Regions from separate parts of the Microbulbifer sp. ABF4_107 genome, predicted to be linked through region 1. Evidence: predicted binding sites of a transcription regulator. Region 1 holds the regulator's gene; each other region holds the start of a gene.
The links. The regulator PhoB, encoded in region 1, activates phosphate uptake and scavenging genes when phosphate is short. The targets are predictions, from matches to a motif close to TGTCATAAANNTGTAACA.
Positions count from the first base shown of each region.

Region 2: the regulator PhoB is predicted to act here: its motif matches at 2,097-2,114, upstream of ACYX4K_RS05660 (porin).
Region 3: the regulator PhoB is predicted to act here: its motif matches at 1,476-1,493, upstream of ACYX4K_RS10620 (substrate-binding domain-containing protein).

Region 1 is NZ_CM149983.1:3,775,988-3,779,265, reverse strand. It holds gene ACYX4K_RS15495 (chorismate--pyruvate lyase family protein) at 1-184, shown strand, start outside; gene ubiA (4-hydroxybenzoate octaprenyltransferase) at 212-1,111, shown strand; gene phoB (phosphate regulon transcriptional regulator PhoB) at 1,242-1,946, shown strand; gene phoR (phosphate regulon sensor histidine kinase PhoR) at 2,245-3,278, shown strand, end outside.
Region 2 is NZ_CM149983.1:1,381,615-1,384,892, forward strand. It holds gene ACYX4K_RS05655 (M16 family metallopeptidase) at 1-870, opposite strand, end outside; gene ACYX4K_RS05660 (porin) at 1,091-2,023, opposite strand; gene ACYX4K_RS05665 (DNA internalization-related competence protein ComEC/Rec2) at 2,266-3,278, shown strand, end outside.
Region 3 is NZ_CM149983.1:2,562,221-2,565,498, reverse strand. It holds gene ACYX4K_RS10620 (substrate-binding domain-containing protein) at 1-1,305, opposite strand, end outside; gene nagK (N-acetylglucosamine kinase) at 1,844-2,794, shown strand; gene nagB-II (glucosamine-6-phosphate deaminase NagB-II) at 2,876-3,278, shown strand, end outside.

The DNA.
Region 1 (3,278 bases):
CCGCCGTGGCCCCATCGTCCTCAATCAGCTAAAGCGCAATTCCCAGTGCCAGCTGGCGGAACTGGACCAGAGCGAAACCCACGCCTGGGGCCGCCGCTCCACCTTCTGGCTGCACGACAAACCCCTGCTGGTTGCAGAGACCTTCCTCAGCGGGTTCAATCCCCACAAACCGCCAATGATCTGAAGAGACAGGAAGAATACGGGAACTGCCATGCAAGCCATTCGCCAACAAGTCCAGCAGCGCTTCGCGCAGCACTGGCCCAGTATCCAGCCCTATTGGCAACTGGCCCGGCTGGACAGGCCCATCGGCTCGCTGCTGTTGCTCTGGCCCACCTGGGCCGCGCTGTGGATTGCCGCAAAGGGCTGGCCGGGGCTGCACCTGTTTGTAGTGTTTACCCTGGGTGTGATTCTCACCCGCGCCGCCGGCTGTGCCATCAACGACTTCGCCGACCGCAACATCGACGGCCACGTAAAGCGCACCAACCAGCGCCCCCTCGCCACCGGCGCCGCCACCCCGAAAGGCGCACTGATGCTGTTCGCCGGCCTGATGCTGCTGGCATTTTTACTGGTGCTCACCACCAACAAGCTGACCATTCTGCTGTCGCTGCCGGCGCTGGCGCTGGCCTTCTGTTATCCCTTTGCCAAACGCTACACCCATCTGCCCCAGGTGGTGCTGGGTGCGGCGTTCAGTATGGGAATCCCCATGGCATTTGCCGCGGTCACCGATGAGGTACCGGCGGTGGCCTGGGTGCTGTTTACCGCCAACCTGCTGTGGACCGTGGCCTACGATACCTTTTATGCCATGGTGGACCGGGACGACGACCTGAAGATCGGGGTGAAGTCCACTGCCATCCTGTTCGGCGACATGGACCGGGTGATGACCGGCTGCCTGCAGGGCATGGTGATCCTGGCTCTGTTGATGCTGGGAGGGCGCGCGGATATGGGCCCCCTGTATTACGGCGGTGTTGCGGTAGCTGCCGGGCTGTTTTGCTACCAGCAGTGGCTGATTCGCGCACGGCAACGAGAAGCCTGCTTCAGGGCATTCCTGAACAATAATTGGGTGGGTATGGCGCTGTTTGCAGGCATATTTTCCCACTACCTGTGGAATTAAGCGCAGACACCGACCCGCAAGCCGCGCTTCCCGTACGGCTGTCATATTTTTGTCACTAAAGTGACGTTAAATGGCCACTCTAGAATAGTCAGTTAAATGACAATCACTTCAGTTAGGGTATGGCAGGCAGATGCACAGCAAGACGATCCTCATAGTCGACGACGAAGCCCCGGTGCGGGATATGTTACGGGTAGCACTGGAGATGGCGGATTACCGTTGTCTTGAGGCGGAAAATGCCCAGGCGGCCCACGCGCTGGTCATTGATGAGAAACCGGATCTGATTCTGCTGGACTGGATGCTGCCGGATGTTTCCGGGGTTGAGTTGGCCCGTCGCCTGAAGCGGGATGAGCTGACTTCTTCTCTGCCGATCATCATGCTCACTGCCAAGGGTGAGGAAGATCACAAGATCAAGGGTCTGGAGACCGGTGCGGACGATTACATTACCAAGCCGTTTTCACCGCGCGAGCTGGTTGCACGCCTGAAGGCGGTGTTGCGCCGCGCGGGCCCGAGCACGCCGGAGGAGCCGCTGACGGCGGGTGGCCTGGTGCTGGATCCGATCAGCCACCGGGTGACGATCAATGGCAATCCGGTGGATATGGGTCCAACCGAGTTCCGCCTGCTGACGTTTTTCCTGAGCCATCAGGAGCGCGCTTATACCCGCACCCAGTTGCTGGACCATGTGTGGGGTGGCAACGTGTATGTGGAAGAGCGCACCGTGGATGTTCACATCCGTCGCCTGCGCAAGGCCCTGACGGTGGATGGCCACGAGCGCTACATCCAGACCGTGCGCGGCACCGGCTACCGCTTTTCTGTACAGACCGCGGAAAGGGTGTAACCTACACCCAAGAATTGTAGAGGGCTCCGTAGCGAGTCCTGTGGCGGCCGAGCACCAGGTAAAAGTTTTTGAAAAAATTGTCGGGAACAATTTTCAGCAGCTTTAGCTGCCCGTAGGGCTGAGCACACGGATGTGCTCAGCTAAACCGCTGTGAATACTTCCCTGTACGCTGCGTCGGCGACATCCCTGTCGCCGACGCTTTCAAAAACGCCTACCCGGCACTCGACCTTCGCTTAGAACCTCGGTAGTTTTTCCTATTACCGGGTTTACCTACCTGAAACAAGATGGCCAAACCATCATGCTCGATCGCAGTATTGGCGAGTTTTCCCGCTTTATCATTATCGCCCTCGGCACCACCATTCTCGGTTTTGCCAGCGGCCACTGGTGGCTGGCGCTGTGCGCTGGTCTTGCCGCCTATGTTTTCTGGTTGCTGTGGCAACAAAATCAATTTGACCGCTGGCTCGCCAACGGCCGCCGCGGCCCGGCGCCGACGAATTTTGGTGTGTGGGGGGATATCACCGACGATTTCTACCGCATGCAGCGCCGCCACCGCAAAGAGAAGCAGAAGCTCCACGCGATGCTGCGGCGGGTGCAGGACAGTACCAGTGCATTGCGCGAGGGTATTGTGGCGCTGGAGGACGATGGCAATCTGGCGTGGTGGAACCCTGCCGCCGGGCAAATGTTGCGTTTACAGCCGGACGATGCGGGCCAGCCGTTGGTCAACTTTGTGCGCGACCCGCGTTTTGTCGAGCATATGTACGAGCGAATGAGCGGCGGCAAGCGGGCGAATCAGCAGCCGATTACGCTGCCGGCGCCGGGGGATGATTCGCGGATTCTGCAGGTGGAAGTTACGCGCTTCGGTCAGGATGAAGCGCTGGTGATTGTGCGGGATATTACCCGGCTGCATAACCTGGAGCAGATGCGGCGGGATTTTGTGGCGAATGTTTCTCACGAGCTGCGCACACCGCTGACGGTGATCGCGGGTTACCTGGAGACGCTGCAGATGAGTGGCCAGGCGCCGCGCAATTGGGACAGGCCCCTGGGGCAGATGAGTGAGCAGACGGTGCGTATGACCGGTCTGGTAAACGATCTGCTGTTGCTGGCGCGGCTGGAGACATCCGAGCGCGACAGTGGGCGCGACCGGGTGTCGGTGCGCGAGCTGATGGAACGGGTGGCTGGCGAAGCCCGCTCACTGAGCGGTGAGCGGCATGAGATTTCTGTGGCCTGCGATGAGGACTGCACGATTACCGGGGACGCCGGTGAGCTGCACAGCGCCTTTGCCAACCTGGCGTTTAATGCGGTGAAGTACAGCCCGGATGGCGGACCGATTGA
Region 2 (3,278 bases), 1.8 Mb from region 1:
GGCGGGTTGCTTGGGCAGGTTTTCGACTTCGGGGCCCGCGGGGATCGGGCCGAAGTATTTGGCCACCCATTCCAGGGTTTTGGCTTTGTCGACGTCGCCACCGATGGTGAGCACGGCGTTGTTTGGGCCGTACCAGCGCAGGAAGAAGCGTTTCAGGTCGTTCAGGTCGGCGCGGTCGAGATCCTCCATCCAGCCGATTACCGGCCAGGAATAGGGGTGGCCATCCGGGTAGGTGGCGGCGTACATGGTTTCCAGGGCGCGGCCGTAGGGGCGGTTATCGACGCGCTGGCCTCGTTCGTTCTTGACCGTTGCGCGCTGCACTTCAAACTTTTCCTGAGTGACCGCATCAAGGAACACCCCCATACGATCCGATTCCAGCCACAGCACGGTTTCCAACTGGTTGGCCGGTACCGTCTGGTAGTAGTTGGTGCGGTCGGTGTTGGTGGTGCCGTTCATGCTGCCACCGGCTTCGGTGATGATGCGGAAGTGTTCCTCGTCCGCCACATTGACAGAGCCCTGGAACATCATGTGTTCAAAGAAGTGGGCAAAGCCGGATCGACCCGGATCTTCTCGGTTGGAGCCTACGTGGTAGGTCACATCCACGTGCACCAGCGGGTCGGAGTTGTCTTCGTGCAGGACGACGGTGAGACCGTTGTCGAGTTTGTATTTGCTGTAGGGGATGGCGATCTCAGCACCTTCGCCATCAAAGGTCTCAACCAGGGAAATGCCGGCGGGTAAACTGGCTTGTTGTGCAGCCTCCGGAGACGCTTCGCTGGTGGCGGATGTCTGTGGGGATTCAGGATCGGCGCCCTTGCTGCAGGCTACCAGAAGTGCGGATGCGAAAATCAGTGCGATTTTTGTGCGATGCATGACGGTAGGAGACCTTTTTATTTTCAGAATCTCCGATCCTAGCACAGCTGGCTGATTATGCCGGGGCCTCGACATGGCTTGCGCCACTGATGCGCCGCGTCTGACGCAGTTTTCTTTTTTCCGTGCGCCAGTAAATGAGAAGGGGGCGCGACCCGTAGGTGGCGCCCCTTTCGAATGGAGACCGTATGGGGTCTCGCGGAGTGCTGAAAACCGTTCTGCCTCAGAACTTGAATTCAGTACCTACGCCAACGTAGCTACGTGCGTAACTGTCTGCAGCGGTTTCATCGGTGTAGAAGGTAAACACCTTGGCCGCTTTGGACAGCTTGTAGTCCAGGCCTAGGCTGAAAGTTTCTCCATCGGTTTTTACGATGTCAGACTGGCCGTATTGCGCTTTCGCAGTCCAGTTGTTGATCTTGTACGCTACGGAAGTCATCCAGCCGTCCTGTTTGCTGCTGTCTGCTTTTTCCTGTTCTTCGTACAGTCCGCCAACCTGCAGGTTGCCGAAATTGTATTGCGCGACAAGACGCGACACGTTCCAGTCGTTGGCCTCTACGTCCATATCGTAGGCGTAGGCCAGGTAAACACCGTTGTTATCGTAAGCAAATGCAACGGAAGTACCATTGTCGCGCGTGTCGATCAGTTCGCCGTCGTCATCGAGAATTTCTGCGTCTTTATTGCTGACGTAAGCTGCGGCAACATGGAAACCACCGAATGACGGAGTGGTGTACTGCAGGTTGTTGGATTCGCGGTTGTCGCTTTTGGTGATCAGGCTTTTGATGTCACCCTCAAGGTCGTTGAACAGATCCACTTTCTTTTGTGCGATTTTGAGCGGAGTATCGAACTTGCCGCCGATTACCTGGCCAAAGCCACCTTCGAGGCCGGCAAAGATATTGCGCTGGGTGAAGGTGTCACCTTCGCCATCCATGTTGACCTGGTATTCCATTTTGTAGATGCCCTTGATTCCGCTATCAAGGGGCAGCTCGCCTTTTACACCCAGGCGGGAGGCATTACTTTTCACATCGGTCGCTGCACCGTCACCTTCGTCGTTGGACTGGAAGGAGGCGTTGGCCTTACCGTAGAAGTCAAAAATTTCTGCGTTGGCGAAAGAGGGAAGTACGGCAACCAGCGCGAGCGACATGGCGGTCTTTTTCATGGGGGGCTCTCGTAATGTTTGTAAAAGAAGGAACGCTGTGTGTTCTTGAGTTGCGCGCAGTTTGCTGCGGAATTGTTACAAACATGTGAAAGATGAAAATAAAATGAATAAATTGTTACGGATCCGTGTGCGGTCTGACAGGTGTGTCAGTTAACGTTGGCCTGAAGTAGCGAAATTCCTCAGGGAAAGCCTTAAAAGGGGCGGGCTCAATAAGGACGGGCCTTAAAGGGGTAGAGATAACATTGGACGTTCGACCAAATCTCGTGGTGGGTCTCGGGGCCTGTGGGGCAGGTATCGGCCAGGTTGCGTTCTGGCCCGTTTTGCCGGGTTCCCGTGAATTGGTCGGTGCCATTTTGCTTGGTCTTCTGGCATTGGGCGTGGTGGCGATAGTTAGCGGTGCTATGCGTCGGGATTCGGGCCTGCCAGCTTCGCTGTTAACCAGAGTCTTTCTGCCATTTCTGGTTGGGACCTGTTGGGGGCTTTGGGCGAATCACCAGTCTCTGGAGCAGCGCCTGCCCGGAGACCTGCACGGCTCTGACCATACACTGGTGATACAAGTGGTTTCCCTGCCGCAAAGTGCACCGGCGGTTTCCTTTTTTGGCACACCTTCAAGCGCAACTCGCGGTTACCTGGATGCCCGCTTTCGCGCACGCGTCGTCGATGCAGAAGATCACCGCTTTCTCGACCGCAAGCTGCAGCTCGGCTGGTACCGGGTGGCGCCCGCGGATGCCGCGCGCCTTGAGGCCGGAAGCAGTTGGCAGATGCGCGTGCGGGTGAAGGAGCCCCGCGGCAGCGTTAATCCGCACACCTTCGACTACGAGGCTTGGCTGCTGGAGCAGGGGGTGTTTGCGACGGGTTATGTGCGCGATCGCGACTTGCAGCCGCAGTTTCTCGCCCGCGGGACGGGGATTGATCGAATGCGGGAAGAGATCCGTGGTCAGCTCGCGCAGGACGTGAGCGGGACGCAGCGATATCAGCAGGAGTCACTATTGCGCGCGCTGTTGCTAGGGGATCGCACGGGAATCAATGATCGGACCAGAAACCTTCTACAAAACACCGGCACCGCGCATTTATTGGCGATTTCTGGGCTGCATGTGGGGATGGTGGCGGTTTGCTTCTTTCTATTGGGCGGTGTGCTGGGACGTGTGGCCGGGGTGTCTGGTATCCGGTGGGGTGGTAACCCTCTGTATCTGGCTGGCGCGGCAGGTGTATTTGCAGCCCTCGGGTATACGCTGATCAGTGGTGCGCCGTTGTC
Region 3 (3,278 bases), 1.2 Mb from region 1:
GACTTCTACCCGACTGTTTTTCACCGGACCCTGCTCGCTGTCGCCAGTCAGTGGTGCGAAGGCGCCAACCGCCATGATCTGGCTGTCTCCCATCTGGTGATCCCGCAGCAGTGCGCCCTGTACCTTGAGTGCGCGGAAGCGGGAAATCAGGTCGGAGATGTTCTGATTGGATTTGCGATCTGAGAAGCCAACCAGGGTCAGCGATAATTCGCGGTTTTCATTTTCCGCCATAAAGTCCTGTAACCGGTGCAGGTCGCGCAGGGCGCGGTTGTCCAGCTCGGTACTGCCATCGGCAAATCGGAAGGAGATGCTGAGACGCGACCCGTTCTCCATCAATTTGCGGTAGCTCTCTGGCGCGTTAGCGTATGGCGCCATCTGCAGGGACACGGGGGTCAGGTTGATAAAGCCGATCTGCTCGACGATTTGCTGCCCGGCGTGGGACTCCGCAAAGTGCAGAAAGGCATCTACCTGTGGGTTGTAGCGCCCGGGATTGCGGTAGAGGTACAGGCGACGGGTGAGGGGGAAGTCTTCCGTGGCAATAATGCCTCTGTCTGGAACCACCGCGGCCAGTTCCCCCGATTTGATCGCGACCTTGTGCATGCCTTCAGAGTCGGCAAACGGGAGATAGCCGATTGCCGCGCGATCCCGCTGTACCAGTGCGCGGGTTTCGTGGTTGCCGGAAACCTCGTATACAAATCCTTTGGCCGGGCGGCTGCCGCCAAAGACTTCCCCGTCAAAGGTAGCCCGGGTGCCAGACTCGATATCCCGGTGCAGCGGGCGTATCGGAAGGTCCGGTCCCCCCAGTTGTTGCCAGTTGCGGATCTCTCCGCTGTAAATCTGCGCCAGCTGCGCCAGGCTCAAGCGGTTAATGGGGTTGTCTTTGTGGACGGTAATCACCAGGGCGTCGAGGCCGATCACATGCTCCGCCTGTGGACCTGTGAAGTCGCCGAAACGCGCCAGCATATCTACCTCTTTGGGTTTGATGCGGCGAGATGCCATGCCGATATCGGCGGTGTCGCCGTTCAAAGCCTTGAAGCCGGTGCTGGAGCCCAGGGCGATGATGGGCACAACTACAGGCTCACCCTGCAGGCGTGCGTGAATCCAGTGTTTCTCGCCTTCCGAGCGTTGACTGACCTCACTGGCGCCCCGGGATTCCAGATATCGCTTTACCAGTGCGGGCGCCAGATCTGCGCCTACGGTGTTGGAGCCAGTCAGGCGGAACAGCACGCGATCACGGTCTGCGCCAGCGGCCTGGCCACTAGCGATGAGGCCCGCAGCCAGAGTCAGTTGCAGCAATAGCGCCACAACCCATCTTGCGCCGATTATTCCTGAATTCGATCCCCTGCCCGCGTTTACGCGTTTCATCCTGCCCCCTATCACTTCTGAATACTGTTCCGAGTGCCCGTCCGGTTGCTGTTTGTTGATCGTTGTATTGCATCCAGTCCGTCGCGGGCGCGCGCTTTATCGCAGAAAAGTGTGACGGGTTTATTGCAATCGGGTTGAACTGGTCGGCGAGTGGCGAGGAGGTTCTCTGGATTGGACTGCCGACACTGCGAAAAAATGGCTGGGTGATTTTTGAGCTCGAGCGTCCGGGAGGGCTGGCTCTGAGGGGCTTTGTCGGCGTTTTTTTCACCAAACGGCACGTAAAATCAGCATATAATGGGAGAAACCTTCAGGTTTTTTTTTAAAAAAGGCATGACAACGCTGTCATTTGTCTTGTAGTATTTCTCACATATTGGCAGAGGCGTCAGCGACGCCCAGCCGGATTTCTCTGGGGCGCAGCGAATGCGGTGGGGAATCCGGCAAGGACACATAACAATAGAAAATCTTAGGGGCCGGTTAGATGGTTGCTTTGAGAGACAGCAGGGACATTCTTTTCATTGGCGTCGATGGCGGTGGCAGTAAATGCCGCGCCTCTATATTCGACACCAGCAATCGCCTGTTGGGTACCGGTGTCTCCGGGCCCGCGAACCCCCTTCACGGTTATGCACAAACCATTGATTCCATCGTGCGCTCTGCCGCACTGGCGGTGGCGGACGCTGGTCTGCCCGCGGAAACTCTGGGTGAGCTGGTGGCTGGTGTGGGGCTGGCCGGGGTCAATATGCCCCGTCTTTATAACGAGATGAATGCCTGGGCGCACCCGTTCAAACAGATGTTCCTCACCACCGATCAGCACTCCGCCTGTCTGGGTGCGCACCGCGGTGGTGACGGCGCGGTGATCATTGCCGGCACCGGATCCGTGGGTTACTCCTGGGTCAATGGCCGCAGCGAGATTGTCGGCGGCCACGGTTTCCCCCACGGCGACAAAGGCAGTGGTGCCTGGCTGGGTATGGAAGCGGTGAAATATCTGTTAATGGCGATGGAAGGTCTGGCGGAGGATTCAGCGCTGAAAGGCGAGCTGCAATCTGCGCTGGGGACCGACGATCCCTACGATGTTATTGAAATGATGGCGGGCAAGCCCTCCAGTCAGTACGCCAAGCTGGCGGTGCCTTTGGTGGAGTGCGCCGAGGCGAACTGTCCTATTGCTGCGTCGATCATGCGCGATGGTGCTGCTTATATCAGCGATCTCGCAGACAAGTTGATGGAAGGCAAGCCGCCGCGCCTGGCCATGATTGGCGGCCTGGCGCCGCGCCTCAAGCCCTGGCTCAAGCCCCATGTGGCGGAGCGGGTTTCCGACCCGCTGGATCCGCCAGAGCTGGGTTGCGCCTACTTCGCCCAGCACTCCCTTGCGGCACTGGGTGACAGTGAGTCCAAAGCGCGGGAAGAGGCGGATGCCAAGGCGCTGTTTGGATAAGCTCTTTGGATAAGAGCGTCGAATCGTTAGAACACACAGGTTGTCGGAAGACGACGATAGAAAAAGTTACGGATAGATTTTATGAGCGCAGTGACCTCAGGTGAGGCCAATAAGGTGGATGCATCTATGGCGATGACAGTAATGGAAACCGAGGCCCGTGAAGCCCCGAGCCGAGTTGCCGAACAATTGCAGAACAACGCGCCGATCATGGAGGCGCTGGGCGAGCGCCTGCGCAGCAAGCCGCCGCGCTTTGTAATGATCGTTGGTCGCGGATCTTCCGACCACGCTGGCGTATTTGCCAAATACCTGATTGAAATTGAAACCGGCACTCCGACCTTTGCCGCAGCGCCGTCCGTCTCCAGCGTCTATGGCAAAAAACTGAAGCTCGAAGACGCGCTGGTCATCGTGATTTCCCAATCCGGCCGCAGCCCGGACATCCTCGCCCAGGCACAAATGGCGAAAGACGCCGGTGCCTACACCGTGG